4 regions of the Streptomyces sp. bgisy130 genome follow, and region 3 is predicted to be linked to each of the others. Evidence: riboswitches for the same ligand, from Rfam matches in the RefSeq annotation. Region 3 holds a riboswitch; each other region holds the start of a gene.
The links. A riboswitch is a leader RNA that binds a small molecule or an ion and turns the genes downstream of it on or off. The one in region 3 is predicted to bind cobalamin.

Region 1 (7,206 bases), on a different contig from region 3:
CGTCCAGGCTGCGCCCTTGGTCATCAGAGATGAACGCCTCCTCCCCGCCGGTCACTTCGGCGACACCGTGGTGGATCTCGTAGCCCTCCACCGGCTCGCCCAGCGCCTCGCCGGCCGGCCGCGCGAGCGTCTTCTCCGCCGCGAACCGCACCCGTACGGGCAGCAGCCCCAGCCCGTCGACCACGCCCGCCCTCGACTCGACCTCGTCCTCGATGCGCTCGCCCAGCATCTGGAAGCCGCCGCAGATGCCCAGCACCGGGCGCCCCTCGGCGGCCCGCCGGGTGATCGCGTCCGCCAGCCCGCGCTCCCGCAGCCATGCCAGCGCCCGGACCGTGCCCCGGGTCCCCGGCAGCACCACCAGGTCGGCGTCGGCCAGTTCCTCGGGCCGGTCCACGAACCGCACCACCACGCCCGGTTCGGCGGCCAGCGCGTCCACGTCCGTGAAGTTCGACATCAGCGGTGCGGCACAGACCGCCACCCGCAGCACATCCGCGCCGTGCGGCGGAGCCACCACGCTCTCGCGCACCGCGCCGCGCAGCGACACCCTCAGGCCGTCCTCCTCGTCGATGCCGAGCCCGTGCGCGAAGGGCAGCACGCCCAGCGTCTGCCGCCCCGTGAGGCCGCGCAGCATCGCAAGGCCCGGCTCCAGCAGCGTCACATCGCCCCGGAACTTGTTGACCAGATAGCCCGCGACCAGCGCCTGGTCCTCCTTGGACAGCAGCGCGGTGGTGCCGAAGAACGAGGCGAACACCCCGCCGCGGTCGATGTCACCGACCACGACCGCCGGGATACGGGCGGCCCGTGCGAGGCCCATGTTCACGATGTCGGTGCGCCGCAGATTGATCTCGGCGGGACTGCCGGCGCCCTCGCAGATCACCGCGTCATGGGTACGCCGCAGCTCCTGGAGGCAGTCGGTCACCGTCCCGAGCAACTGCTCCCGGCGGCCCGCGTACTGCGTCTTCCCCTGGGACGTCCCCCCGAAGTACCCCCGGGCACTGAGCTCTCCCACCGGCTTCCCCAGCAGCACCACCTGGCTGCTGCGGTCACTGCCCGGCTTGAGCAGGACGGGGTTCATCAGCGCGGTCGGCTCCACCCGCGCCGCGGCGGCCTGCATCGCCTGGGCCCGTCCGATCTCCGCGCCCTCGCGCGTGACGAACGAATTCAGCGACATGTTCTGTGCCTTGAAGGGCGCCACCCGGACGCCCTGCCGGACCAGCCAGCGGCAGATCCCGGCCGTCACCACGCTCTTACCGGCGTCGGACGTCGTCCCGGCCACCAACAGGCCACCGCCGACCGCCCCGCCGGCTGCCTTCAACCGCCCGTTCACCGGCTCCTCCTCCTCCTCCTGCGCTTCGGGTCACTACACCCGCCCACCCCCCGAAGGGGGGTGGGCGGCGGGGAAAAAACGGACGGCCTCATACCGCGCCCGCCTCACGCCCGAGCCCCTTGGCCCCCCGAGCCAACGCCCCCCGGGCCACCACAGCCCGCGCGGCGCCGCCCGCCGCCCGCGCCGCCACCGTCGTCGCCAGTGCCAGCACACTTACCCGCCGGGAGAGCCGCACCGCGCGCTCGATGTCGTCCACCGCCACCGGCGGCGCCGGGCCGTTGAGCACCGGACGGTGTTCCACCCGCCCGCCGTACGCCAGCGTGCCGCCCAGCCGTACGCCCAGCGCACCCGCGAACGACGCCTCCACCGGGCCCGCGTTGGGGCTCGGATGCGCACCGCCGTCCGCCCGCCAGGCCCGCAGCGCACCGCGCCGGTCGGGGCCGGCGAGCACGGTCAGCGCGGCGGTCAGCCGGGAGCCGGGCCAGCCGGCGAGATCGTCGAGCCGGGCCGCGGCCCAGCCGAAGCGGCGGTAGCGCGGCGACTTGTGCCCCACCATCGCGTCCAGGGTGTTCACCGCACGGAACGCCACCAGACCGGGCACTCCGCCCAACGCGCCCCATACCAGGGCGCCGACCACCGCGTCGGAGGTGTTCTCGGCGACCGACTCCACCACCGCACGGGCCATCTGCGGCCCGTCCAGCGCCTGCGGATCGCGCCCGCACAGATGCGGCAGCCGCTCCCGTGCCACGTCCAGATCACCCGCCGTCAGCGCCCCGCCGACGGCCCGTGCCTCCCGGCCCAGCGAGGTGCCGCCCAGCACGGCCCAGGCCGTCGCCGCAGTCAGCGCGACCCGGGCGCCACCACGGAGCGACAGCAGAGAAGCGGAAGCCGAGCCCCGCACCGCGCGCTCCAGCAGCGCCGCACCGGCCGCGGCCCCGCCCGCACACAGCACGGCATGAGCCGCCCCGTAACCACGGTGGTCGCGCCACAGCCGGCGCTCGACGGCGCCCGCGGCCCGGCCGAACGCGGCCACCGGATGGCCGCGCCGCGGATCCGCCGCGATCAGGTCGCCGAGAAAGCCGAGGGCCGCGCCGCACGCATATCCCGCGTGTTCGCCGCGCATCGGGTCAGACCGCCGTCAGGGCGCGTCCGTGACGTCCCGCCCGGCCCCGAAGGAGCCCTGCGGCAGCGGGCAGTGGCGATCTCAAGGGGCGGCCGGGCATGGCGGTATGTCCTCACTCAGGGTCCGCGCCCTGGCTCGACGTGACGGCGACCAGAGTCTCCTGGCTCCCGGATCGGCGTGTCCTCCGGCCTTCCAGTCCCGCGTACGTCATCCGACGTATGCGAGGCGGACCGTGGCCTTCGCTGGAGGAACGCTCCCCGGTGACAGTGGCGGGACCGCGCCGGATTCGCACCGGACTTCCTCTGCTGTCGCCGATTGGCTCCGGCAGTCCACCACGCCCCGCGAACGCCGTCAACTCACCCTTGACCTGCGACGCTGCCCCGTGGCAGGCGCTGTGGCGCACGCCACAGCGTGGCTGGGGGGTCACGGACGGTTGCCCGCGCACCTGATCCCGCGTCACTATCTGGTGCACGGCGGCGAAGGGGCCGCCGGAAGGGGGCCGGGGGATGCCGCAGCGCGCTGACCGTCACGAGATCCGTATCAGGATCACGGGCACGAACAATCCTGACCAGGACGCCGAGGACCTCAAGGCGTGGCTGGAGCGCGAGCCCTGGCTGAACGGGCGGCCGCACGACTGGGAGCTGCGGCCGGCGGGGGAGCGCGACGACGGCCCCGGCGACATGGCCATCGGCGTCGACGACCTGATCCTGGTCGTGGTCGGCGCGGTCGCCGCCGAGATCACCAAGAGCCTGAGCATCGCCCTGCGCGAGTGGCTGCGCCGCCGCAGGGAGGAACGCGACACCGGCGAACGGCCCGCCGTGGCGGTCGGCGGCGGGGACGGCGAACTGCGCGCACTGGGCGACCCGGGACCGGGCGCCCCGGCCCCCGAACGCCCCGATCCCGGCAGCCCGGCGAACGGGGGCGGCAGCACCGCCGGGGACTGAGCCGGATGTCCGAATACGACGCACGCGGCAAGGTCAACCGGGCGCTGCTGATCTGCGTCGACGACTACCGCCACCTGCGGCCGCTGCCCGCCGTACGGGACAACCCCCAGGAACTCGAACGCGTCCTGCTCGCCCCCGGCACCGACCTCTTCACCAAGGGCGAGGTCGTCATCTGCCGGCCCCAGGAGCCCTGGGAGGTCGAACAGGCCCTGGACGCCGTCACCCAGGAGGCCCGCGGACTGCTGCTGGTGTACTTCTCCGGCCACGGCCGGGTCGGCCGGGACGGCGGCAATCTCCAGCTCATGGTCGGTGCGTCGGAACGGCGGCACAAAACCGTCTCCTGGCAGGACACCGTGCTGTCCTACCTGGACAACGCGCGGGCCGACCGGATCGTGATCGTCCTGGAGTGCTGTTACGCCGGCAACGCCGGGGAGGCCTTCCACGCCTGCCGCACCCCCACGTCGCTGCTGATGGCCGCACAGCCCAACCGCCGGATCTTCAGCGGCGAGGAGCCCACCGGCGGCAGTGTCTTCACCCGCGCCCTGCGGCAGATCCTGGAAGAGGGCATCCCCGGCAAGCGGTTCGTCACCTTCGAGGACCTCGTCCGGGAGCTGCGGGACCAACTGGCCGGCGAGCAGACCCCGATGGGCGACGTCTGGGAGCCCCGCTCGGCCAAGCAGAACACCGTCGACGACGTCATCCTGTCCTTCGCCACCCCCGGCATCCGGCCCCCCACCCCGCTGCGGATCCGCTTACGGCGCCGGCTGAACACCTCCTTCCGGCACTGGTTCCGGATCCTGATGGTGCTGGCGATCATCGCCGTACCGGCCACCGCGGGCGTCGTCCTGCTGAACCTCCCGGGCGCCGCCGCAGCCTGCCCGCCCGCCCTCGAACTGCGGCTGCTCACCGCGCCCGAGGCCGAACCCGCGCTGCGCCAGGCGGCCTTCGACTACGAGATGTCCGACGCCAACACCCGGCCCCTCAACGGCGAGGGCGACCTCCCCGACGGCTGCCGGCGCGCCCAGATCACCGTCTACTCCGCTGCCAAGGACCAGGTCGACCAGGGCTTCGCCGCCGCCGACCGCTGGCAGGGCGAGGCCCACGGCACCGGCAAGGACGGACCGGACGACAAGGGCATCGACCCCCTCTACCGGCCCGGACCCCAGCCCGACATCTGGATCCCCGAATCCACCGCCGACTACTACGAGGCCCGCCGCGGGATGCCCGCCAAGGGCTCCCCGGCGACCCTGCACTACAGCGCCCCGGTCGCCTACACCCCCCTGGTCGTCGGCATCCCGGCACACCGCCGGCTGGACGACGTCGAACCGGCCGGCGCCTCCTGGCGGGAGCTGCTCACCGGCACCGACCGCACCCACCGCGACCTCCGGCTGCTGCGGCCGAGCCCGGTGCTGTCCGGCACCGGACTGCTGCACACCCTCGGCCTCTACCTCACCCACGACGGCTCGGACGCCGCTTCGTCCGGCGCGCCCGACCTCACCCTGGCCCGGCACGCCGAGGAGCGGCTGTCCGCCCCCGGCAGCCAGTACGCGGGCAGCACCGAACTGCTGTGCTCGCTGCGCCCCGACGCGGACGCCGCCGGCTCCGTCGACCGTACGAAGTCCGCCCCCCTGGTCTCGGAGAAGTCCCTCGCCGACTACAACCTCGGCCGCGCCACCGGCAGTTGCCCGGCCCTGGACGCCCCGCTCCCGCTCCGCAGCCGCTATGTCGCCTACTACCCCCGGGACGTCCCCGCCCTCGACCACCCCCTGATCCGGGTCGACTGGCACGGCACCCGGGACGCCACCCCACGGCAGGCCGCCGTGGCCCGCTTCGCGACCTGGCTGCGCGCCGCGGACGGCGGCCGGCGCACCCTCACCGCCCAGGGCTACCGTGGTGTGCACGGCACCGGCCCGGGGGCGGGCTCACCGCTGCTCGACAGCCGCGCGGACGTCAGCCCCCTCGCCCCGACCGTCCCCTTCACAGCGGACCCGGACCAGGTCTCCCAGGTACTGGACGGCTACGACAAGGCCCAGAAGTCCAGCCAGGTGCTGATCCTCCTCGACACCTCCACCTCCATGGCCGACGGCGGCCGGCTGCCGACCGCCCTGCGCGCGGCCGGGCGCGTCCTGGAGATGGTCGGCGCCCGCCACACCTACGGCCTGTGGGCCTTCCCGGACCGCGGGCACCCCACCGACGCCGACGCGGTGCGCGAGCTCGTCGCGCCCGGCAGCGCCGACCCGGCACCGGGCCGGGCCGCGCTGAACCGGATCGCGGGCGGCGAACTGGTCGAGCACGGGGCCGCGATGGAGGAAGCGCTGACCCGCGCGGTGCGCAGGATGAAGAAGTCCCCGGCCACCAACAAGGCCATCGTGCTGATCCTCGACCAGGACGACGGTGCGGGCCCGGGGCGCGCGGCGGGCGTGGAGCGGACCCTCGGCACCCTCGTCGAGGAGGGCCCCGAAGTGCCCGTCCTGGCGCTGGCGCTGGGCAAGAACGGCTGTGACACCTTCGCCCTCCAGCGGCTGGCCGACGCCTCCCACGGCCAGTGTGTGCCCGGCGGCCCGCAGGCCGTCGACACCCTGGCCGGACGGATCGCCTCCATCGGCACGGCCACCAAGGGGGACCGATGACCGCACCACGCACCGCCGCACCCGCCGCCCTGGCCTGTCTCGCCCTGATGTTCGCGGCGAGCGGCTGCGCACCGGGGGAGCAACTCGTCCCGGAGAAGGGCGCGATCGTCCTCGCCACCGGCAGTGACCTCAGCAGCTCCGGTGTCCGTCAGGACCTGATCCACGACTGGGAGCGGCGGACCGGCCGTACGGTCCGGATCGTCAAACTCCCGGACACCGCCGACGGCCAGCGCAGCCAGCTGCTGGCGGCCGGCCAGTCCGGCAACGGCGGCTACGACGTGCTCAACCTCGATGTCGCCTGGACCGCGGAGTTCGCCGAGGCGGGCGTGATCCGTCCCTGGGCCACGGCCCTGAACGGCGACTTCCTGGACAGCGTGGCCAAGACGGTCGAGTACGACGGCAAGGTATGGGGGGTGCCCTTCAACACCGACGCCGGGCTGCTCTACTACCGCAAGGACATCCTTCGCGCGTACGGCCACGGCGCCCCGTCCAACTGGGGCGAGTTGAAGGACGTGGCGACCGAGGTGGCGCAGGACTACAACCGCGAATCCGCCCGGGACGCTGCCTCCGGCCACAAGAAACAGCGGCCCAGGATGTACGGCATGGTCGCCCAGCTGCGGCCCTACGAGGGGCTGACCGTCAACACCCTGGAGTCGGCCTGGGTCAACGGCGGCGACCCGGACGCCACCAGCTTCACCAAGGGCGCGCAGGTCGGCGCGCTCCAGCAGGGCATCGCCGACCTCAAACTCCGGCTCGACTCGATCATGCCGCACGAGGCCACCACGATGGACGAGACGGAGAGCCGCCGCTGGTTCGCCGACGGCCGCGCGCTGTTCATGCGCAACTGGCCGGTCGAATACGCCTCGGTCGCCGAGAAGCTCACACCCGGCGAGCAGTTCGACGTCACCCAGCTGCCGGCCCGCCCCAGCGACGGCAAACGGATGTCCGTGCTGGGCGGGCAGAATCTCGCCCTCGCGGCCGGCAGCACCCGGCCCGCCGGCGCGCGGTCCCTGATCGAGGCGCTGACCGGCCCCGGCAGCGAACGCTGTCTGCTGGAGCGGGGGTTCGCGGCCACCCGCGACTCGGCCTACCGGGAGGCGGCCACGGCACCGCACTGCCCGCTGCCGCCCGACGACGCCGAACGCGGTGAGCACGGCGCCACGGGGCGGCCGGAGCCCCGGC
Region 2 (7,206 bases), on a different contig from region 3:
GGCGGGACCTCCGCCAGCTGCTCGCGCAGGGGGGCGGCCTTGCGGCGGGCGTCGCGTACGGAGAGGGGGAGCGGGGACCAGTGGGCGAGGCGGCCGAGGGCCACGACCGGGGGGTGGACGGGGGAGACGGCCATGATGTCGGCGGGGGTGCCCATGACTGGGGGCGCGCCCGGGGAAGGAAGGAGGATGACCTGGTCGGCGTACTGGACCACGCGCTCCAGCCGGTGTTCGGCCAGCAGGACCGTGGTGCCGAGGTCATGGACCAGCCGCTGGAGGACGGAGAGCACCTCTTCCGCGGCGGCGGGGTCGAGTGCGGAGGTCGGCTCGTCCAGGACCAGGACCTTGGGGTGGGTGGTGAGGACCGAACCGATCGCCACCCGTTGCCGCTGTCCGCCCGAGAGCGTGGTGATCGCGCGGTCGCGCAGCTCGGCCAGGCCCAGCAGGTCGAGGGTCTCCTCGACCCGGCGGCGCATCACCTCAGGGGGGAGGCCGAGCGATTCCATGCCGTAGGCGAGTTCGTCCTCGACGGTGTCCGTGACGAAGTGCGCCAGTGGGTCCTGGCCCACGGTGCCGACGACATCGGCCAGTTCGCGCGGTTTGTGGGTGCGGGTGTCCCGGCCGTCGACGGTGACCCGGCCGTGCAGGGTGCCGCCGGTGAAGTGCGGGACGAGACCGCAGACGGCGTTCAGGACGGTGGACTTGCCGACGCCGGAGGGGCCGACCAGGAGACACAGTTCGCCCTCGGGGACGGTCAGGTCGACGCCCTGGACGGCGGGCGCCGCGGCATCGCCGTAGGTGACCGAGACCTGCTCGAACCGGATCACGGGGTGGGCTCCTTCGTACACGGATCGACATCAGAGGCACGGCGACGCCCACGGGACGCAGCACGGGACCCGGCCCGGTCCGCGCTCGACGGGAGCGGGGCGACGAACGCGGGAAGCAGCCCCACGAGAACGGAAACGGCCGGCCAGAGGGGGAGAACGGGGGTGGTGAGCGGGACGGCGGGCGGATGCAGCGCGGCCGGTGCATAGTCGTTCGCCCAGATCATCAGGGCGGCGACGGCCATGCCGGAGCCCGCGACCAGCCAGGCGCGGGCGCCCCACCGCTCGGGCCGGTAGCGGCTGCGCACCGAGCGGCGGCCCCCGAGCCACAGCCCGGCGAGCGCCGCCGCCAGCCCGGCGAGCAGCAGCGGCAGCCCGTAGCCGCTCCCGGTGTCCCCCAACAGCCCATAGGTTCCGGCGCAGACCCCGAGCAGCCCGCCGAGGGTGAGCACGGAGGTGAGGTGGCGTACGGCGGGCGGTACTTGGGCGCTGCGGCCGTAGCCGCGTGCGTCCATGGCCGCGGCCAGCGCCACCGAGCGCTCCAGCGCGCCCTCCAGCACCGGCAGTCCGACCTGGAGGAGTGCCTTGACCCCGCGGTCGGGGCGCCCGCGTAGCCGGCGGGCGGCGCGCAGCCGCTGGACGTCGGCGACCAGGTTCGGGGCGAAGGTCATCGCCACGACGACCGCGACGCCCGCTTCATAGAGCGCACCGGGCAGGGACTTCAGGAGCCGGGCCGGGTTGGCGAGCGCATTGGCGGCGCCCACACAGATGAGGAGAGTGGCCAGTTTCAGTCCGTCGTACAGGGCGAAGACCATGCCCTCCGCGGTGACCCGGCCGCCGATCCGGACGCCCTTCGCCCAGTCCGGCAGCGGCACTTCGGGCAGCGTGACGAGGGTGTGCGTACCGGGGATCGGCGAGCCGAGAAAGAAGGCGAAGACCAGCCGGATGACGATCACGACCAGCCCGAGCTTGACGAACGCGCCGTACGAGCGGGCCCACGGCGCATCCGTACGACGCGCCGCGACGACATATCCGGCCACCCCCACCAGCAGCCCCAGCAGCAGAGGATCGGTGGTGCGGGAGGCCGCGGTGGCCAGGCCCAGCGCCCACAGCCACCAGGCGCCGGCGTGCAGCGCGGTGGTACGGGTCGCCTGCGGGGCGCTCATCCGCGTCGGCGGCGTGCCTGCCACACCGCTGCCGCACCCAGGGCGACGACGACCGCGGCCCCGCCGAGCAGTCCGGCGGACGGCCCCCCGTCGACACTCCCACCGCCCCCGTCCTTCCCGTCGGCACGGCCCTCCGCCGCTCCCGCGGACGAAGCAGCGGAGGACGCGGACCCCTTCGCCCCGTCCTTCGCCCCGTCCGTCGCGCCGTCCTTCGGGCCGTCCTTCGATCCGTTCACCGCCTCCGCGCATCCCGCCTTCGGATACCCGGCGATCGCACAGAGCAAGGCATTGGCGTCGTAACGCAGCGGCCGGGCGACCGCCGCCAGCGCCTCGCCCGCCGAGGCGTCCTCGGCCACCTGCGCACACTCCGTCCTGGCCGCCGGCGGCCGCTCGCCGCCGGGCGCGTCCGCCGCGGTGCCGAAGTCCAGCACGATGCCGATCCGCTTGCGGCCGTCCTTGGCGGGGGTGTCGCGGCAGATCGCATCGAAGTCGGCGGCCGGGCGCGGCTTACCGGCCCCGGCGGAGTCGGCGCCGAGGGTGAAGCGGAAGCCCGCGACCGCGCCGTCGGCCGGACGCTGAGTGGCCGGCCCCTCGGTGGCGTACGCCCAGGAGCCGCCCTTGCCGTCCCAGAACGACCAGTAGCGGTACTCCTGCGCCTGCGCGGGCCCGGCGGCCAGGCCGGTGACCGTACCGGCCAGCAGTACGGCGCCGGCGATCCTGGTCCGCCGCATCAGAGCTGGTTCTTCTTACGGCTGCTCAGCAGGAACCCGATGCCGGCGCCGAAGGCGAGGCCGACGCCGATGACCCACCACACGCTGATGCCGCCGCCGTCCGTGGCGCCGTCGGCGTCCCCGGTGTCCTTCTGCGCCGCGGCGGCCGGCTTGGGACCGGTGGCGTTGAGCGCGGCCACCAGGTCGGTGCCGCCGAAGGAACGCGGGTCGGTACCGGTGGCGTGCGCGGCCAGCACCAGCTGGGCGTACGCGGCGGGTCCGTTCTGCTTGGCCCAGTCCGTGGCGTTCTTCTCCAGCCACTTCAGCGGCTTCGCGGCAGCGGCACCGTGCCCGCCCGCCGCCAGCGCCACCACCGCGTCGGCGGTGTTGCCGACATCGGGCTGCTTCTCGGCGCCCGGCATCGCGGAGAGCAGATGCTGCCCGTTCTTGTCGAGCTGCGCGACGAGGTAGGCATCGCCACCCGCCGCGGCCCGCGCCGACTCGTTCTTCTTCGCGTCCCCGCCGTCCTTGCAGTTCAGCGGCTTGACCGGAGCGTCTGCCCGCTGGTCAGCGGGCGCCACGACGAAGCCCTTGCCGAGCGCTCCGGTCGCGGCGGCCGCGGTGGCGTCGGCGTTCGGGGCGGCGCCCTTGAGCTGGAAGGTGAACGCGCCGCGCTCGCCCTCCTTCGCGTCGCAGCCCAGCTGGAAGGTGAGCAGCCCGTCGTACGGGGTCTTGCCGCCCTTCTTGGAGGTCACGGACCGCGGCTTCTCGCCCGCCGCCGCGAGCGCGCCGATGACCACGGACGTGGAGTTGGCGTCGCTGGCCGAACCGGGCATCGAGCTCCAGCCGCCGTCATCGTTCTGCACCGATTTCAGCCAGCCCACGGCCTTTTGCACGGTGTCACCGTGCCCGCCGAGCGCGGCCAGCGCCTGCACCGCGGCCGCAGTCTGGTTGGTGTCCCGCATGGTCTTGGCGTCACAGGGCTTGCCGGGCTCGGCACGGAAAGCGGTGAACGCGCCGTCGGCGCACTGCTGCCCGACCAGCCAGCGCACGCCGGACGCCGCCGGCCGCACCCCCACCGTGTCCTGCGCGAGCAGCGCGAGCGACTGCCGCCACACCCCGTCGTACTGCGGGTCCTTGGTGCCGTACAGGCCGTCCGGCAGCTTCTTGGGGGACGCGGACGGGGCGGCGTCGTCGGCGTACGCGGCGGGGGCAGCGGCCGCGCCCAGCACCGCCGCGGCCGCCAGCGCCGTGGCGGCGCGGCGCGCCAGGAAGGCGACGGGGTGCGTCAGGGGGGCCTGGTGAGCCATGGAAGCCATGGGGGCCATCGGGTCGGTGCCTCTCGGGTCGGGTCGCGGAGATGTACGCAGCCGCGCTCGGCCGACCGCCCGCGCGGCCATCCCCCTGGATCGCGGACGCGGTGGCACCGGGCTCAGCTCCGTATACCTCGACGGTGCCGCGCACCGGCCGTCCCTGTGGCGGACGGTTCCGGTGGCGGGAGCCTTGGTCGTGCCCCCTCGGGTGCTCCGGCTCGTACGGCCGTCCTGCCGGGCCAGCCGGCGCGGTACGGACGGGCCGTCCTCACGGTTGCGGGTCAGCGCCGGATTTCCACCGGCTTCCCCCGATCGGGTACGGATGAATTTGTCCCGCACACCTTAACCGGCACCGGGCGGGCGCTCGCTCGCCCGTACGAGCCGACGAAATCCGGCACGAGCCGGAGGGAGCGGCGCGCGCGCCGGGCACGGGCGCGGCACGGGCCGGGCGCACCGGCGCCGGGTACGAAAGGCCCGCCCCCTCACACCGCCCGATACCGCACCGGATCCGACCCCGGCACCCACTCCGCCCGCCCCTGCTTCACCAGCCGGCGCAGATGGGCCTCGGCCTCCGAGACGGCGATATTGCGGGATCCGTAAGGGATCTGCTCCCACGGGCGGTTCCACTCCATGGCCACGGCGAGCTGCCAGACGGTGCGCGGTTCCTGGAGCAGGGATCCGAGCTGGGCCAGCCGCTCTTCGTGGTGGGCGATGAGGGTGCGCACCCGGCCGCCGGCGTCGGTGAACGCGTGCTGATGGGCGGGCAGCACCTCGGCGGGGTCGAGCCGGCCGACGCGCTCGAGGGAGTCGAGGTAGTCGCCCAAGGGGTCGGCGTCCTCCCCGGAGCCCGCCATGCCGTGCGGGCCGGGCGGGCTCCCCTCCTCGTCCGGGGCCTCGTACAGGCCGATGTGCGGGGTGATGCCGGGCAGGAGGTGGTCGCCGGAGAACAGCCGGCCGAAGCCGGGCGTCCGCGCCGAGGGGTGCTCCTCCTCCAGGTGGAGGCACACATGGCCGGGGGTGTGGCCGGGCGTCCAGATGGCGCGTACCCGGCGCCCCGGCAGGTCGAGCAGTTCGCCGGGGTCGATGCCGCGGTCCGGCAGCGCGGCCCGCCGGCCGGGCAGCTTCCGGCCGTTCCCTGTGGCGCGGGCCTTCCGCAGGGGCGCCAGATGGTCGTCCGGTGCGCCCGCCGCCGTGAGTTTGGCGAGCAGGTAGTCGAGCCACTGGCCCGGTTCGGCCGCGCGGGTGCGGCGGACCACCGCGGTGTCGGCGGCGTGCATCGCGATCCAGGCGCCGGAGACCTCCCGGACCTTGGCGGACAGACCGTGGTGGTCGGGGTGGTGGTGGGTGATCAGGACGCCGTGGAGGTCGGTGAGGGCGAACCCGCAGGCGGTGACGCCGGCGACGAGGGTGTCCCAGGAGTCCGGGTCGTCCCAGCCGGTGTCGATCAGCACCGGCCCGCGGTCGGTCTCCAGGAGGTGGACGAGAGTGTGGCCGAGCGGGTTGTCCGGGATGGGGACGGGGATGCTCCACACCCCGCCCTTGTGGTCGGTCACCTGCGCGGTCATCCCGGTCCCCTCTCGGTGCGGCATACACCCGGTACCCGGCCTCACTATAACTAGAACTGGTTTCAAAGCGGCTTGAAGTGCCCCCTCGGGTGGGGTGAGTTGGGATTCGGTCGGCGCCGTGGACTCCTCCAACTAGAACTGGTATCAGTTCCTGGGGTGTACGTGGCCTGATGCCTCGTCAGCAAACCCATCACGCCGAGGCACCTCCGAGGCGCGTCCTAGGGGCCTCGGCAACAACAGCGAACCGGCAACAACAGCGAACCGGCAACAAGCGCGAACCGGCAACGACATCGAACCGGCAACGACATCGAACCGGCAGGGACCGCCGGAACAGGCGGCCGACCCGCAGGAGGCGGCAGCGATGAGCGACCTCGTCGAGCACGGAAAGCTCTACATAGGCGGTGAGTGGGTCGATCCGGCCGGCCGGGACACGATCGAGGTCGTCTCGCCGCACACCGAACAGGTCATCGGCCGGGTGCCGCACGCCTCGCGGGCCGATGTCGACCGTGCGGTGGCCGCGGCCCGTACGTCCTTCGCGTCCGGGGTGTGGGCGAACGCCCCGTTGGCGGACCGGATCGCGGTGGTGACCCGTATCAAGGACGCCTTCGCGGCCCGCAGTGAGGAGATCGCCAAGGTCATCAGCGCGGAGAACGGCACCCCGTTCACCTCCGGCGTCATGGTGCAGTCGCTGGCCGCGATGCTGGTGTGGGACGCCGCGCTCACGGTGGCCCGTGACTTCCCGTTCGAGGAGCGGCGGGGCGGGGTGCTGGGGCCGCTGCTGGTGCGGCGGGAACCGGCCGGGGTGGTCGCGGCCGTGGTGCCGTGGAATGTCCCGCAGTTCACCGCCGCCGCCAAGCTCGCGCCGGCGTTGCTGGCCGGCTGCTCGGTGGTGCTGAAGGTGTCACCGGAGACCCCGCTGGACGCGTATCTGCTCGCGGAGATCGCGACGGAGGCCGGACTGCCGGCGGGGGTGCTGTCGATCCTGCCGGCGGACCGCGAGGTGAGCGAGTACCTGGTCGGGCACCCCGGCGTGGACAAGGTGTCGTTCACCGGCTCGGTGGCGGCCGGCAAGCGGGTCATGGAGGTCGCGGCTCGCCACCTCAGCCGGGTCACGCTGGAACTCGGCGGCAAGTCCGCGGCCGTGATCCTGCCGGACGCGGATCTGGACGCGGCGGTGGCCGGCATCGTGCCGTTCGCCTGGATGATCAACGGCCAGGCGTGTGTGGCCCAGACGCGGATCCTCGCCCCGCGCAGCCACTATGACGAGATCGCCGAGCGGTTCACCGCGGCGGCCTCGGCGCTCACCGTCGGCGACCCGCTGGATCCGGCCACCGAAGTCGGCCCGCTGGTCGCCCGCCGTCAGCAGCAGCGCTCACTGGACTACATCGCGCTCGGACAGCAGGAGGGCGCCAAGGTGCTGACCGGCGGCGGCCGCCCCAAAGGGCAGGCCACGGGCTGGTACGTCGAGCCGACCCTCTTCGGTGAGGTCGCCAACTCCATGCGGATCGCCCGTGAGGAGATCTTCGGCCCGGTCATCTGTCTGCTGCCGTACGACGACGAGGCGGAGGCGGTACGGATCGCCAACGACTCCGACTACGGGCTCTCCGGCTCGGTGTGGACGGCCGACGTCG
Region 3 (7,206 bases):
ACGCTGGTGCGTGTCGGAGTCGGAGGACGTGACCTCGACAACCATCAACACCGGCTCAGGGTCGACCCATTCCCCCTGGCCGACAAAGGCACCACTGACGGAGAGTGCCCCGTCCGGCCGGGCCCGGCCACTGCGGTCCTCCTCCGCCTTGAGTCCCTGATCCGGGTAGAGCCACAGCTCAGGTCGTGACTGAATGCAGATGCGTGTCAGCCACTCGATGATCCGACCGTGATCCCCGTCCGGCATGGGCTTGCTCTTGACCTTCCCGTCGATGAGTTCCAATCGCGCGCCTTCTTCCAAGCGGGCGAGTATCCGGGCGGCCTCTTCGAAATGCTCGGTCTCCATGATGTGCGGCCGGTCGGCGAGCGCGGTCATGAGGCCTTCTCCTTCTTCCACGGGACGGAACAAAGAACTGTCACCGACCCTAGCCGAGGCCACTGACAGACACTGTGTGATCACTCACGACACACTAGATGTGGGGGTGCACGTGAGAGGTCACCCCCACATGTATGCTCGTCCTCGCTGTCGCCGCAGGGGAATCCGGTGCGAATCCGGAACTGTCCCGCAACGGTGTAGGAGCGCGCTCGGCCGGGTGGATACCGGCCCTGGGCGCGTGCCCGTGTAGTCCGAGGACCTGCCGACGGTACGTCCGCACCGCAAGGGGTGCGGTCGTCGATACGTCCGGGCCCCGAGGGTTGGGCCGGTGGACGCCGCGCGGTGTGCCCGCGCACCCCTGCCGTCACGGGGTGCCGCATGCCCGCGTGCGCCCGTCGCGTCCCTCCCTCCCGGCCCCGCCGAGTGAGGGAGAGCATCGCGTGACCATCGCGCCAACGGAGCCCGCGTCAGACGCCGAGGCCGTGCCGCCCGTGGTGGCCACGCCTCCCGGTGCCGCCAACAGCGGCACGGGCGAGGACGGGCCGGGTGTCGCCCTGCTGCGCACCCTGACCCAGCTGACCGAGGACCTGACCGCGACCGACCCCGGCAAGGTGGCCGCCGCCGCGCTGCGCGGCCGGCACGCCGGCTCCGACGAGGCCGAACTGCGGTCGCTGGCCACCGATGCCGCGGCCGGTCTGATCGGCGACGAGCCGCAGTACTCCAAGCTCGCGGCGCGGCTGCTCACCCTCGCCATCTCGGAGGAGGCGGCCGGACAGGGGGCGGTCGCCTTCTCCGCCTCCGTCGAGGTCGGCCACCGCGAGGGGCTGATCGCCGACGAGACCGCGGAGTTCGTACGGGCCCATGCCGCCCGGCTGGACGCGCTGGTCGAGCGGGCGCTGGTCGACGGTGCCGATGACCGGTTCGGGTACTTCGGGCTGCGCACCCTGCACTCGCGCTACCTGCTGCGGCACCCCACCACCCGTCAGGTCATCGAGACCCCGCAGCACTTCCTGCTGCGGGTGGCCTGCGGTCTCGCCGAGGACCATAGCGACCGCGCTCTGGACGACGTCGCCGAGCTCTACCGGCTCACCAGCTCGCTGTCCTACCTCCCCTCCTCCCCCACCCTCTTCAACTCCGGCACCCGCCACCCGCAGATGTCGTCCTGCTATCTGCTGGACTCGCCGCTGGACGAGCTGGACTCGATCTACGACCGCTACCACCAGGTCGCCCGGCTCTCCAAGCACGCCGGCGGCATCGGCCTCTCGTACTCCCGCATCCGCGCCCGCGGTTCGCTGATCCGCGGCACCAACGGGCACTCCAACGGCATCGTGCCGTTCCTGCGCACCCTGGACGCCTCGGTCGCGGCCGTGAACCAGGGCGGCCGGCGCAAGGGCGCCGCCTGCGTCTACCTGGAGACCTGGCACGCGGACATCGAGGAGTTCCTGGAGCTGCGCGACAACACCGGTGAGGAGGCGCGCCGTACGCACAACCTGAACATCGCGCACTGGATCCCGGACGAGTTCATGCGCCGGGTGGAGGCGGACGCCGACTGGTCGCTGTTCTCGCCCTCGGACGCCCCGGAGCTGGTGGACCTGTGGGGCGACGCGTTCGACGCCGCCTACCGGAAGCTGGAGGCCGAGGGCCGGGCGCTCAAGCAGATCCCGGCCCGGGTGCTGTACTCCCGGATGATGCGTACCCTGGCGCAGACCGGCAACGGCTGGATGACGTTCAAGGACGCCGCCAACCGCACCGCCAACCAGACCGCCGAGACCGGCCAGGTCGTGCACTCGTCCAACCTGTGCACGGAGATCCTGGAGGTGACCAACGACGGGGAGACCGCGGTCTGCAACCTGGGGTCGGTCAACCTCGCGGCGCACCTGGGCGAGCACGGCGACATGGACTGGGAGCGGCTGGACGCGACCGTCCGCACGGCCGTCACCTTCCTCGACCGTGTGGTGGACATCAACTTCTACCCGACCGAGCAGGCCGGGACGTCCAACTCCCGCTGGCGCCCGGTCGGTCTGGGCCTGATGGGCCTCCAGGACGTCTTCTTCCGGCTGCGGCTGCCCTTCGACTCGCCCGAGGCGCAGGAGCTGTCGACCCGTATCTCCGAGCGGATCATGCTCGCCGCCTACGAGGCGTCCGCCGACCTCGCCGAGCGGCACGGCCCGCACCCGGCCTGGTCCGCGACCCGCACCGCCCGCGGCGTGCTGCACCCGGACCACTACCCGAACGCCGAGCCGCGCTGGGCCGACCGCTGGGCGGCGCTGCGCAGCCGTATCGCCCTGACCGGCATGCGCAACTCCCTGCTGCTGGCGATCGCGCCGACCGCGACCATCGCCTCCATCGCGGGCGTGTACGAGTGCATCGAGCCGCAGGTCTCGAACCTCTTCAAGCGCGAGACGCTGTCCGGTGAGTTCCTCCAGGTCAACGCGTATCTGATCGAGGAGCTCAAGGCGCTGGGGCTGTGGGACGCGCGGACCCGGGACGCGCTGCGCGAGGCCAACGGCTCGGTGCAGGACGTCGAGTGGATCCCGGAGGAGGTCCGGGCGCTGTACCGCACGGCGTGGGAGATCCCGCAGCGCGCGCTGATCGACATGGCCGCGGCGCGTACGCCCTACCTCGACCAGAGCCAGTCGCTGAACCTCTTCATGGCGTCGCCGACCATCGGCAAGCTCAGCTCGATGTACGCCTACGCCTGGAAGCGCGGCATCAAGACGACGTACTACCTGCGTTCGCGGCCGGCGACCCGGATCGCCCAGTCGGCGCGCGGCGCCGCGGCCGCCGCTCCCGCCCCCGTACCGCAGCAGGCCACCGACCCCGAGGCGGTCGCCTGCTCCCTGGAAAACCCCGAGTCCTGCGAGGCCTGCCAGTAATGACTACCGAGACCCCCAACGCCTCCGCCGCGCACACCGCCACCACCGGCACAAAGAACCTCCTGGACCCGGGCTTCGAGCTGACCCTGCGTCCGATGCGGTACCCGGAGTTCTACGACCGCTACCGGGACGCCATCAAGAACACCTGGACCGTGGAGGAGGTCGACCTCCACTCGGACGTCGCCGACCTCGCCAAGCTCTCGCCGGGTGAGCAGCACATGATCGGCCGGCTGGTGGCGTTCTTCGCGACCGGCGACTCGATCGTCGCCAACAACCTCGTGCTGACGCTGTACAAGCACATCAACTCCCCCGAGGCGCGGCTGTACCTGAGCCGTCAGCTCTTCGAGGAGGCCGTGCACGTCCAGTTCTATCTGACGCTGCTGGACACCTACCTCCCCGACCCGGACGACCGCGCCGCGGCCTTCGCGGCGGTGGAGAACATCCCCTCCATCCGCGAGAAGGCGGAGTTCTGCTTCAAGTGGATGGACTCGGTCGAGAGCATCGACCGGCTGGAGTCCCGGGCCGACCGGCGCCGGTTCCTGCTCAACCTCATCTGCTTCGCGGCCTGCATCGAGGGGCTGTTCTTCTACGGCGCCTTCGCGTACGTCTACTGGTTCCGCTCCCGCGGGCTGCTGCACGGGCTGGCCACCGGCACCAACTGGGTCTTCCGCGACGAGTCCATGCACATGGAGTTCGCGTTCTCGGTGGTGGACACCGTCCGCCAGGAGGAGCCCGACCTCTTCGACGACAAGCTGGAGCAGCAGGTCACCGAGATGCTCAAGGAGGCCGTCGAGGCGGAGCTCCAGTTCGGCCGGGATCTGTGCGGTGAGGGCCTGCCGGGCATGAACACCGCGTCGATGCGCGAGTACCTCCAGTGCGTCGCGGACCAGCGGCTCCAGCGGCTCGGCTTCGCGCCCGTCTACGGCTCGGAGAACCCGTTCTCCTTCATGGAGCTCCAGAACGTCCAGGAGCTGACCAACTTCTTCGAGCGCCGGGCCTCCGCCTACCAGGTCGCCGTCGAGGGTTCGGTCTCCTTCGACGACGACTTCTAGGCCGGCTTCCAGGACGACTTCTCGTACGGGCGAAGGGGCCCGCCGCGGCGCGATGCCGTGGCGGGCCCCTTCGTCTGCCTCAGTTCGTTGCCCTCCGGCCCGTCCGGTCCCACCGGCGACGCCGCTGCCAGGCCCGGTCCCGGACCGGCCGACCGTCACCGACAAGCCACCCAAGCATGCCGATCACGCTCCACATCAGGATCTTCCGGGCAGCATGCCGACGCCCGTTCTCCCTGGTGACACGCCGTTTGTGAGCGTTCTGTTACCTGGTAAACCAAGAGCCGGGATCACCATGTCTATCCGGGCATGAAGGGAACGAAGGGGCGTCGCCGGTTCCTCGACTATCCGCGGCAGGGGCGGGAGGGCCCGCGCCGCTGGCTGCCGTCATGGCGTCAGTGGCTCGGTGCGCTCTCGCTCGGCCTGCTCGGCCTGGCCGGGCTGTTAGCTGTGGTCTACGCGAAGATCGACGTGCCTGACGAGAATGAACTGGCGGGCAAGCAAGCCACCGTCTATCACTGGTCCGACGGCAGCGAAATGGTGAGCGTGGGTGCGGTCAACCGGCAGAACATCACGCTGGACAAGGTGCCGGACTCGGTGGAGAACTCCGTGATCGCGGCGGAGAACGCCACGTTCTACAGCGATGCCGGGGTCTCCCTCATGGGCATCGGCCGCGCCGTGAAGAACATGGTCCTGGGCGGCGAGACCCAGGGCGGCTCCACCATCACCCAGCAGTATGTGAAGAACACCTATCTCTCACAGGACCAGACGGCCACCCGCAAGGTGCGGGAATTCATCATCGCGCTGAAGCTGAGCAACCAGAAGTCCAAGCACGACATTCTGCGCGGGTATCTCAACACCAGCTGGTTCGGCCGGGATTCCTATGGGATCGAGGCCGCCGCACACGCGTATTACGGCATTGGCGCCAAGGATCTCAATCCCAGCCAGGGCGCCGTGCTGGCCGCCGTGCTGAAGGGTTCGGAGCAGTACGACCCGGGGCTGAGCAAGGCCAATCACGCGCGGGCGGTGGCACGTTGGGAGTGGATACTGGACCGGCAGGTCGCCACCGGGAAGATGAGCAAGGAAGAGCGGGCGAAGCATCGCACCTTCCCGGAGCCCCGGAAGCTGTCGAAACCCACCAGCCAGGCGGGCCAGACCGGCTATCTCCTCGATGTCGCCAATAAGTTCATCAAGGCCCGTACCGGGCTGACCAACAAGGATCTGGCGCGCGGCGGCTATCACGTTTACACCACCTTCGACAAAGAGCGCACCCACCGCCTGGAAAAGGCCGTGAACGAGGTCCGCCGGCAGGAGATCGACCCGAAGCACCGCAAGGCCGATACCTTTGTGCAATTCGGCGCGGCCTCCGTACGCCCCGATGACGGGGCGATCGTCGCACTGTACGGCGGTCCGGACGCCACCAAGCACTTCAGCAACAACGCGGACACCACGGCGGTCCCGGCCGGGTCCGCCTTCAAGCCGTTCGTGCTGGCGGCCGCGCTCCAGGAAGAGGCCGACAGCACCAAGGACCGCACGACCGCGCCGGAGGACGGCGAAAAGACCATGGCCCAGGGGCTGGGCGGGGCCCTGATGACGGGCCAGAGCCCGCCCTTCGTCCAGGCCGGGAAGCAGATCGGGCTGGAGCGGATCCGGGATCTCGCGGTGGACGCGGGGCTGCGCAAGGAGAGCATGGCGCAGCTGGAACAGACCTTCCCGCTGGGCACCTCCGCGCCCAGCGCGATCCGGATGGCGAGCGCCTATACGACCTTCGCCAACGGCGGGCTGCACCAGGAGCCGTACGCGGTGTCCAGCATGACCTACGACGGAAAGAAGGTGCCGGGGCTGGACCGTCCCGAGGCCGAGCAGGTGCTTGAGGCCGGGGTCGCCGAGGACGTGTCGAGCGCCCTGCGGATCGTGGGCTTCCTCAGCCTGAACCGGGACGGCAGGCCGACCGCCCAGCAGCCGGTGGCGGCCGGCCGCACAGAGCCGGGCGACCGGATGAAGTCGGCGTGGTTCATCGGCAGTCCGTCCGCCGAGAAGCCGGACTTCGGTCCCGGCACCGGCGCGGAGGACGGAAAGGGCGTCCGCCCCGGCCACGCGCCCGACGCCGGGGACAGCAACGAGCCGACCACCGCCGTCACCGTGTTCCGCAACAAGGCGGGCACCCCCGCCCTGCTGCCGATGCAGGGCGTCGGCGGCGAGCAGAGCAAGCTGGGGACGGCCCTCCCGCCGAAGGTCTGGCAGGCCTATCAGCAGGGGTCGTGACGCGGACGGGCGCCCGGCCGGCAGCCGGGCGCCCGCTCGTCTCAGTCGTTGGCGACGACGGGGTAGCGGGGCTCCCGCTCGGACATCTGCTTCAGCGCGTCCTTGCGGTCCCGCTTGCTGAGCCGGTCGATGTAGAGGTAGCCGTAAAGGTGATCGGTCTCGTGCTGGAGGCAGCGCGCGAAGTAGCCGGTGCCGCGGATCGCGACCGGCTCGCCCTTGGCGTTCTGGCCGCGGACCACGGCGTAGTCGGGGCGGGGCAGCTCGGCGTAGGCGCCGGGCACGGACAGGCAGCCCTCGTTGGAGTCGTCCAGGATCCGGCGCTCGGCGGGCAGCTCGTCCAGGACCGGGTTGCAGACCGCACCGACGTGCCGGACGCCCTCGTCGTCCAGGCAGTCGTAGACGAAGACCTTCCGGTCCACACCGATCTGGTTGGCGGCCAGGCCCACGCCCTCGGCGGTGCGCTGGCTGGCGAACATGTCGTCGATGAGCTGGGCCAGCTCGTCGTCGAACGCCGTGACGTCCTTGCACTCCTTGTGGAGCACCGGATTGCCGACGACCGTGATCGGTCGCGAGGTGCCGCGCTCACGGTGGGCGGCCTCCCGCTCCCCGGCGTCCGTGACGTCGTCGAGGAACTCGTCGTC
Region 4 (7,206 bases), on a different contig from region 3:
GCCGGAGGGCGCCCTCCCCGTCCGCCGCGGCGACGCCGGCCAGCAGCCGCCACTGCGCGACGGACAGCCTCCCGAGCGGCGCAAGAACGGAGAGCGCGCGGACGCCGCCGCGACCCTCGACGATGCCGGGGGCGGAGGAGTCGGAGTAGGGGACGGGGGCGGGGTACGGCGCGGGGGCCACCTCCGCCCCTCCAGCCACGTCCATAGCCCCAGCCACAAACGCACACCCAATCCCCGCCCCCCGCAGCCGCTCCGCGACGCCCCGGGCCGTCAGGCCGTGGCCGGGGGGGAGTTCACGTACCCGCCAGGCGCCGCTGCCGCTTGCCTCGGCGGCGGCGAGGAATGCCTCGGCGGCGGTGAGGGCGGCGCGTGGGGCGTCGGGGCCGGCGATGCGCAGGGCCGTCGGGCCGTCGCCGATCCGCAGCAGGGCACTGCCGGTGGGCCGGGCCGGGTGTGCGGTCCCGGACTGGTCCGCGTGGTCCGCCGGTGCCTCGGTCCCGGCCGGTTCTGCGACCAAGCTCACATCGCCGCCGAGCGCCGCCACATCGACCCGGCCGTCGTCCAGGACGAAGAGGAAGCGGCCCGACAGCGCGGTCACGGACTCGCTCGTGCAGAGCAGTCCGTCCAGGTCACGGGCCCACAACCGCACGTCAGAAGGGGTGTGCCGGTCCAGTCCGGCCAGGGGGGAGGCGAGGATGTTGCGGATGCGTTCGTGGCGCTCGGAGGGCAGCAGACCGGCGTCGCGCAGCAGGGCGGCGAGCCGGCCGCCGCAGTCGTCCGGGAGGCCGCGGAGTTCCGCGTTGCCGCGGGAGGTGAGGGAGAGATGGCCGTCCCCGAGCCGGTCCGCGGCGTCGGCCAGCGCCTCGGCCTGACGCACCGTCAAGTCTCCGGCGGGCAGCCGCACTCGGGCGAGGTGGCCGTCGGCGGCGGAGTGCAGCCGCAGCGCTCCCGGGCAGGCGTCACCGCGGTCCCGTATGGGCGGTTCGGACCCGTGGGGCCGTGTCGAGGGGGAGGGCGGCATGGCCGCGAGCATACCCACGGAGGTGGGTGGCCCATCCGGGCCGGATCCGGCCAAGCTCGCGGCCCGGATCCGCGTGCGGAGCCGCGCGCCCCGTACCGATACGGCAGGTTCGGAGGCCCGCTTACCTCGCTCGGCCGCAGCCCTTACTATGCAGGTCGGTGGGTCGGCTGGCCCGCCGACGCCAGCGACGGCGCAGGGCCTTACGGCCCCAGGGAGGAAGCCCGGTGTGAATCCGGCGCGGTCCCGCCACTGTGAACCCGGCAACTGCCGGGTGAGCCAGGAACTCCCGCCGTCCATACGACCACCCGGGGCGCGGATACCCCGAGGAAGGCCTGCGCTCGCATGCTTCTGCTGCTGTCGACCTCCGACACCGACCTGCTCAGCGCCCGCGCGGCCACGGGTCCCGTGCCGTATCGGCTCGCCAACCCCGCCCGCCTCGACGTCGCCGAACTCCCCGCGCTGCTGGAGGGCACCGACCTCGTCGTCGTACGTCTCCTCGGCGGCATCCGCGCCTGGGAGGAGGGCCTGGAGGTGCTGCTCGCCGAGGACCAGCACCGGCCGGTCGTCGTACTCACCGGTGAACAGGCCCCCGACGCCCAGCTCATGGAGCAGTCCACGGTCCCGGTCGGCATCGCGGCCGAGGCGCACGCCTATCTCGCGCACGGCGGTCCCGCCAACCTCGACCAGCTCGCCCGCTTCCTCTCCGACACGGTGCTGCTGACCGGCCATGGCTTCGAGCCGCCTGAGCCCGCCCCGTCCTGGGGACCGCTGGACTGGGAGGGACGCAACGAGAGCGGCCCGCTGGTCGCCGTGCTCTACTACCGCGCCCACCACATGAGCGGCAACACCGCTTTCGTACGGACCCTGTGCGAGCAGATCGAGGCGGCCGGCGGGCGTGCCCGGCCGCTGTTCGTGGCCTCCCTCCGCGCCCCCGAGCCGGAGCTGATCGAGGCGCTGGGGAGCGCCGACGCCCTGGTCACCACGGTCCTCGCGGCGGGCGGCAGCAAGCCCGCCGAGGCCTCCGCGGGCGGCGACGACGAAGCCTGGGACGCGGGCGCGCTGGCCGCCCTGGACGTGCCGATCCTTCAGGCCCTGTGCCTGACCGGGCCGCGCAGCGCCTGGGAGGAGAACGACGAGGGGCTCTCGCCGCTGGACGCCGCCTCGCAGATCGCGGTCCCCGAGTTCGACGGCCGGCTGATCACCGTCCCGTTCTCCTTCAAGGAGGTCGACGAGGACGGACTGCCGGTCTACGTCGCCGACCCCGAGCGCGCCGCCCGGGTCGCCGGGATCGCCGTCCGGCACGCCCGGCTGCGCCACATCCCGGCCGCGGAGAAGCGCCTCGCGCTGGTGCTGTCCGCCTACCCGACCAAGCACTCCCGCATCGGCAACGCGGTCGGGCTGGACACCCCGGCCAGTGCCGTGGCCCTGCTGCGCCGCCTCCGGGCGGACGGCTACGACTTCGGTGACGAGACCGCCGAGCCGGTCCCGGGCCTGGAGTCCGGCGACGGTGACGAGCTGATCTACGCCCTCATCGAGGCCGGCGGCCATGACCAGGAGTGGCTCACCGAGGAACAGCTCGCCCGTAACCCGGTCCGCATTCCGGCCGCCGACTACAAGCGCTGGTACGCCACGCTGCCGCAGGAACTCCGGGACTCCGTCGAGCAGCACTGGGGGCCGCCGCCCGGCGAGATGTTCGTCGACCGCAGCCGGAACCCCGACGGCGACATCGTGCTGGCCGCGCTGCGCCGCGGCAATCTCCTGATTCTGATCCAGCCGCCGCGCGGCTTCGGCGAGAACCCGATCGCGATCTACCACGACCCCGATCTGCCGCCCTCGCACCACTACTTGGCGGCCTACCGCTGGATCGCGGCCTCCGCCGACGACGGCGGTTTTGGCGCGGACGCCATGGTCCACCTCGGTAAGCACGGCAACCTGGAGTGGCTGCCCGGCAAGAACGCGGGCCTGTCCGCGGCCTGCGGCCCGGACGCCGCCCTCGGTGATCTGCCGCTCGTCTACCCCTTCCTGGTCAACGACCCCGGCGAGGGCACCCAGGCCAAGCGCCGGGTGCACGCCACCCTCGTCGACCACCTCGTCCCGCCGATGGCCCGCGCCGAGTCCTACGGCGACATCGCGCGCCTGGAGCAGCTCCTTGATGAGTACGCGGCCATCTCCGCGATGGACCCGGCCAAGCTGCCCGCGATCCGCGCCCAGATCTGGACGCTGATCCAGGCCGCCAAGCTCGACCACGACCTGGGGATGGACGAACGCCCCGACGACGACGGCTTCGACGACTTCCTGCTGCATGTCGACGGCTGGCTGTGCGAGGTCAAGGACGCCCAGATCCGCGACGGACTCCATGTGCTGGGCGGCGCGCCGGCCGGCGAGGCACGGGTCAACCTCGTGCTGTCCATCCTGCGCGCCCGCCAGATCTGGGGCGGTACGTCCGCCCTGCCCGGTCTGCGGGAGGCGCTCGGACTGGACGAGTCCGCGGCCACCCGCACGACCGCCGACGAGGCGGAGGCCACCGCCCGCGCCCTCGTACAGGCGATGGAGGACGCGGACTGGGACCCGGCAGCGGTGGCCAGGACCGCCGAGGGGCACCCGGCCGCGGTCGCCGACATCCTCGACTTCGCCGCCCGTCAGGTCGTCCCGCGCCTCGCCGCCACCACCGACGAGATCGACCACGCCGTGCACGCCCTCAACGGCGGCTTCGTCCCGGCCGGGCCCTCCGGATCCCCGCTCCGCGGCCTGGTCAACGTGCTGCCGACGGGCCGGAACTTCTACTCCGTCGACCCCAAGGCCGTGCCCTCCCGCCTTGCCTGGGAGACCGGCCAGGCCCTCGCCGACTCCCTGCTGACGCGCTACCGCGACGACAACGGCGACTGGCCGCAGTCCGTCGGCCTGTCGCTGTGGGGCACCAGCGCCATGCGGACCTCCGGCGACGACGTGGCCGAGGCGCTGGCGCTGCTGGGTGTCCGCCCCGTCTGGGACGACGCCTCGCGCCGGGTCAACGGGCTGGAGCCGATCCCGCTCGCCGAGCTCGGCCGCCCCCGTGTCGATGTCACGCTGCGCATCTCCGGCTTCTTCCGGGACGCCTTCCCGCACGTCATCGGCCTGCTCGATGACGCCGTACGGCTCGCCGCCGGACTGGACGAGCCGGCCGCGGAGAACTTCGTCCGCGCCCACACCCAGGCCGACCTCGCCGACCACGGCGACGAGCGCCGCGCCACCACCCGCATCTTCGGCTCCCGCCCGGGGACGTACGGCGCTGGCCTGCTCCAGCTGATCGACTCCCGTGACTGGCGCACCGACGCCGACCTGGCCGAGGTCTACACGGTCTGGGGCGGCTACGCCTACGGCCGCGGGCTGGAGGGCCGGCCGGCCCGCTCCGAGATGGAGACCGCCTACAAGCGCATCGCGGTCGCCGCCAAGAACACCGACACCCGCGAGCACGACATCGCGGACTCCGACGACTACTTCCAGTACCACGGCGGCATGGTCGCCACCGTCAAGGCGCTCAAGGGCAAGGCGCCCGAGGCGTACATCGGTGACTCCACCCGCCCGGAGACGGTCCGCACCCGCACCCTGGTCGAGGAGACCTCCCGGGTCTTCCGTGCCCGGGTGGTCAACCCCCGCTGGATCGAGGCGATGCGCCGCCACGGCTACAAGGGCGCCTTTGAACTCGCGGCCACTGTGGACTACTTGTTCGGCTACGACGCCACCACGGGCGTGGTCGCCGACTGGATGTACGACAAGCTCGCCCAGACCTACGTCCTCGACCCCGAGAACCGGGCCTTCCTGGAGGAGGCCAACCCCTGGGCCCTGCACGGGATCGCCGAACGCCTCCTGGAGGCGGAATCCCGCGGCATGTGGGAGAAGCCGGACGCCGAGACGCTGGCGGCGCTGCGCCAGGCATTCCTGGAGACCGAAGGGGAGCTGGAGGGCGAGGACTGACCCACCGCGGGGCGGGCCGGCCGTGGCCCGCCCCGGCGGAAGGCCGCGGCCGACCACGACGAGAGGCTGCGGCCGGATCCCGGCAGCTGACCGGGGCGCGGGCCGGCCGTCGGCCCGGACCGCCGGCTCCGTCAGGCGGCCTTCGCGGTGATGTCCCCGTTGCTGGTGGTCAGCTCCAGGCGGTAGCGGGCCGCCGGGTCCTGGGCGATGCCTATGTGCTCCTCCCCGTTGTTGGTCTCGGCGGCGACGCGGTACGGGCCCTTCGGCAGTTGCAGTCGGATGGCGCCGTTGGAGGTCTTCGCGCGGACGTTCTGCGCGGTGGTGGGGGTGAGGTCGATATCCCCGTTGGACGACTCGGCCGCGATCCCCGCGCCCGACAGCCCGCGTCCGGTGATCCGGCCATTGGTGGTCCGGGCATCGACCGCGCCGCTCACCCCGTCCAGCTGGATGTCCCCTGAGCTGGTGGTCATCTTCACCGGGCCCACCTTGGCCAGCTCCACCGAACCGGACGAGGTCTCCCCGCTCACCGGGACACCGGCCGGCAGCTCGACCGTGTAGTCCACGGTGCAGCTGCGGCCGCAGCCGGAGAGCACCAGCACCCCGTTCTCGACGCGGTGGGTGGCGCCCTGCGGACGGTCGCCGTGGTACGAGACCGCGCGGTGCACCGAGACCGTGCCGCCACCCTTGCCGCCGTGCACCGTGAGGCCGCCCGAGCCGGTGTCCAGCCGGACGGACGTGATCTTCTTCGAGACCGTGGCGTCGTCCTTGAAGGTCTTCCCGGGCAGCAGCCCACAGGCGCTGAGGCCGATTGCCCCGATGCCGGCCAACGCGACGACGCCGATGAATCGGACCCGCATACGCATGAACTCCCCCGGAAAAAGTCGCTGGTTGGCGAGGTGCGGGCCCGTGCCCCGCAAGCTCCCCCGCTGTTTCGAGGCTATGGCCGCGACCGCGCCCGGACCATGAGGAAAACCCCCGGATCTAGGTGGTGTGAGCCCCAGGTGCGACCCACGGGTGGCGGTGCGACGATTTTTGTGGGGGCGGTTCCTGTGCTGCTCAACGGGTGGACGAGGAGGCTTCCGGTGACTGCCACGAAGACATGGAACGCCGAGATCAGCATCACCGAGACCGACAGCGAGGTCAGAGCCGAGGCCAGGCTGCGTGGCAAGGAAGGCGGGCAGATGGTCGGCCAGGGAGCGGCTCGCTGCAATCCCGAAGACGAGAACGTCCCGGCCATCGGCGACGAGCTGGCGGTGGCACGGGCGATGTCGGACCTCAGCCATCAGCTGCTCCAGCGGGCCGCGCACGACATCGAAGTGCACACGGCCCGGCCGGTGGAACGGCTGCGCGCCTGAGGCCCCGGCACACCGGGCGCAGGCCGGACAGTCACGGCCGGCGCTCCGTCGGCATGCCGTGACGCACCCGGTGACGTACCCCGGTGCCGTACCCCCTGCCGGCAGAGCCCGGCGCCCGCCGCTCACCGCCCGCCCGCTCTTGTAATGGTTGAATGTATTTAATCCATGACCGCACGCTGGCGGACATGGCACGAATCCCAGATGAGCAGTGCGAACCGTGGTGGTGTCCCGTATGCGGACTGTCCTCCGAATCCTGCCGACCGATATCCGAACACCTCACGTCCGAGGGAATGGTGCGGTACCTGTGGTGCCACACCGCTGGATGGCTCATCGCTTGCTCCGACGTTCAGCTGATCCATGTGAGCCCGGAGGGAAAGCACCACACCGCGGACGGTGGGGTTCTGTAACGCCCGGGAAGGTCCCGTGAAGCAGAATCACTACGGCCGTCTCGGGGCCGTGCTGTCGGCCGATCTGATCAATCTGCCCGAAATGAGCGCGGCAAGCGTGCGGCGCTTGCTGGAGGCGCATGAGATCCGCCGCCCGGCAGTCGGCGCTGCCGATGTGGACGGCTTTCGAGACTGGCGGGACCAACTGGCCCGCGTTTTCGGTTCCACCGATGCCGCCGAGCAGTGCTCAGCCGTGAACGACCTGCTGGTGGCGGCGACCATCCGTCCCTGGGTGACCACCCATGACGGTCTCCAGCCCCATCTTCACTTCGTCCCCGACTCGGCCGACGTGGTCTCCAGGGTCAAGGCGGTCACCGCCGGCGGCCTTGCCTTCGTCCTGTGCTGGGAAGGGGGAGCAAGGCTCGGGCGATGCCTGCGCGCCGAGTGCTCCCGCGCCTATGTGGACACGTCCAGGAACGGGCGGCGGCGG

Region 1: another riboswitch for cobalamin. It lies ahead of AC3EUV_RS15690 (cobalamin biosynthesis protein); the one in region 3 lies ahead of AC3EUV_RS27585 (ribonucleoside-diphosphate reductase subunit alpha).
Region 2: another riboswitch for cobalamin. It lies ahead of AC3EUV_RS18980 (SCO2321 family membrane protein); the one in region 3 lies ahead of AC3EUV_RS27585 (ribonucleoside-diphosphate reductase subunit alpha).
Region 4: another riboswitch for cobalamin. It lies ahead of cobN (cobaltochelatase subunit CobN); the one in region 3 lies ahead of AC3EUV_RS27585 (ribonucleoside-diphosphate reductase subunit alpha).

What each region holds. Positions count from the first base shown of each region.
Region 1 is NZ_JBYISA010000010.1:176-7,381, reverse strand. Features, by position in the region: gene AC3EUV_RS15695 (cobyric acid synthase) at 1-1,327, opposite strand, end outside; gene AC3EUV_RS15690 (cobalamin biosynthesis protein) at 1,416-2,450, opposite strand; cobalamin riboswitch at 2,604-2,753, opposite strand; gene AC3EUV_RS15685 (effector-associated constant component EACC1) at 2,957-3,394, shown strand; gene AC3EUV_RS15680 (caspase family protein) at 3,400-6,024, shown strand; partial or broken gene AC3EUV_RS15675 (extracellular solute-binding protein) at 6,021-7,206, shown strand, end outside.
Region 2 is NZ_JBYISA010000013.1:11,721-18,926, forward strand. Features, by position in the region: gene AC3EUV_RS18965 (ABC transporter ATP-binding protein) at 1-824, opposite strand, end outside; gene AC3EUV_RS18970 (CbiQ family ECF transporter T component) at 821-1,987, opposite strand; gene AC3EUV_RS18975 (SCO2322 family protein) at 1,984-2,718, opposite strand; gene AC3EUV_RS18980 (SCO2321 family membrane protein) at 2,718-4,025, opposite strand; cobalamin riboswitch at 4,249-4,370, opposite strand; gene AC3EUV_RS18985 (Strvi_7410 family MBL fold metallo-hydrolase) at 4,493-5,575, opposite strand; gene AC3EUV_RS18990 (aldehyde dehydrogenase) at 5,937-7,206, shown strand, end outside.
Region 3 is NZ_JBYISA010000026.1:49,644-56,849, reverse strand. Features, by position in the region: gene AC3EUV_RS27590 (Uma2 family endonuclease) at 1-375, opposite strand, end outside; cobalamin riboswitch at 504-656, shown strand; gene AC3EUV_RS27585 (ribonucleoside-diphosphate reductase subunit alpha) at 816-3,251, shown strand; gene AC3EUV_RS27580 (ribonucleotide-diphosphate reductase subunit beta) at 3,251-4,303, shown strand; gene AC3EUV_RS27575 (transglycosylase domain-containing protein) at 4,610-6,565, shown strand; gene def (peptide deformylase) at 6,607-7,206, opposite strand, start outside.
Region 4 is NZ_JBYISA010000030.1:27,056-34,261, forward strand. Features, by position in the region: gene AC3EUV_RS29040 (cobalamin biosynthesis protein CobG) at 1-1,021, opposite strand, end outside; cobalamin riboswitch at 1,195-1,327, shown strand; gene cobN (cobaltochelatase subunit CobN) at 1,364-4,975, shown strand; gene AC3EUV_RS29050 (DUF4097 family beta strand repeat-containing protein) at 5,107-5,832, opposite strand; gene AC3EUV_RS29055 (DUF1876 domain-containing protein) at 6,058-6,330, shown strand; gene AC3EUV_RS29060 (CGNR zinc finger domain-containing protein) at 6,754-7,206, shown strand, end outside.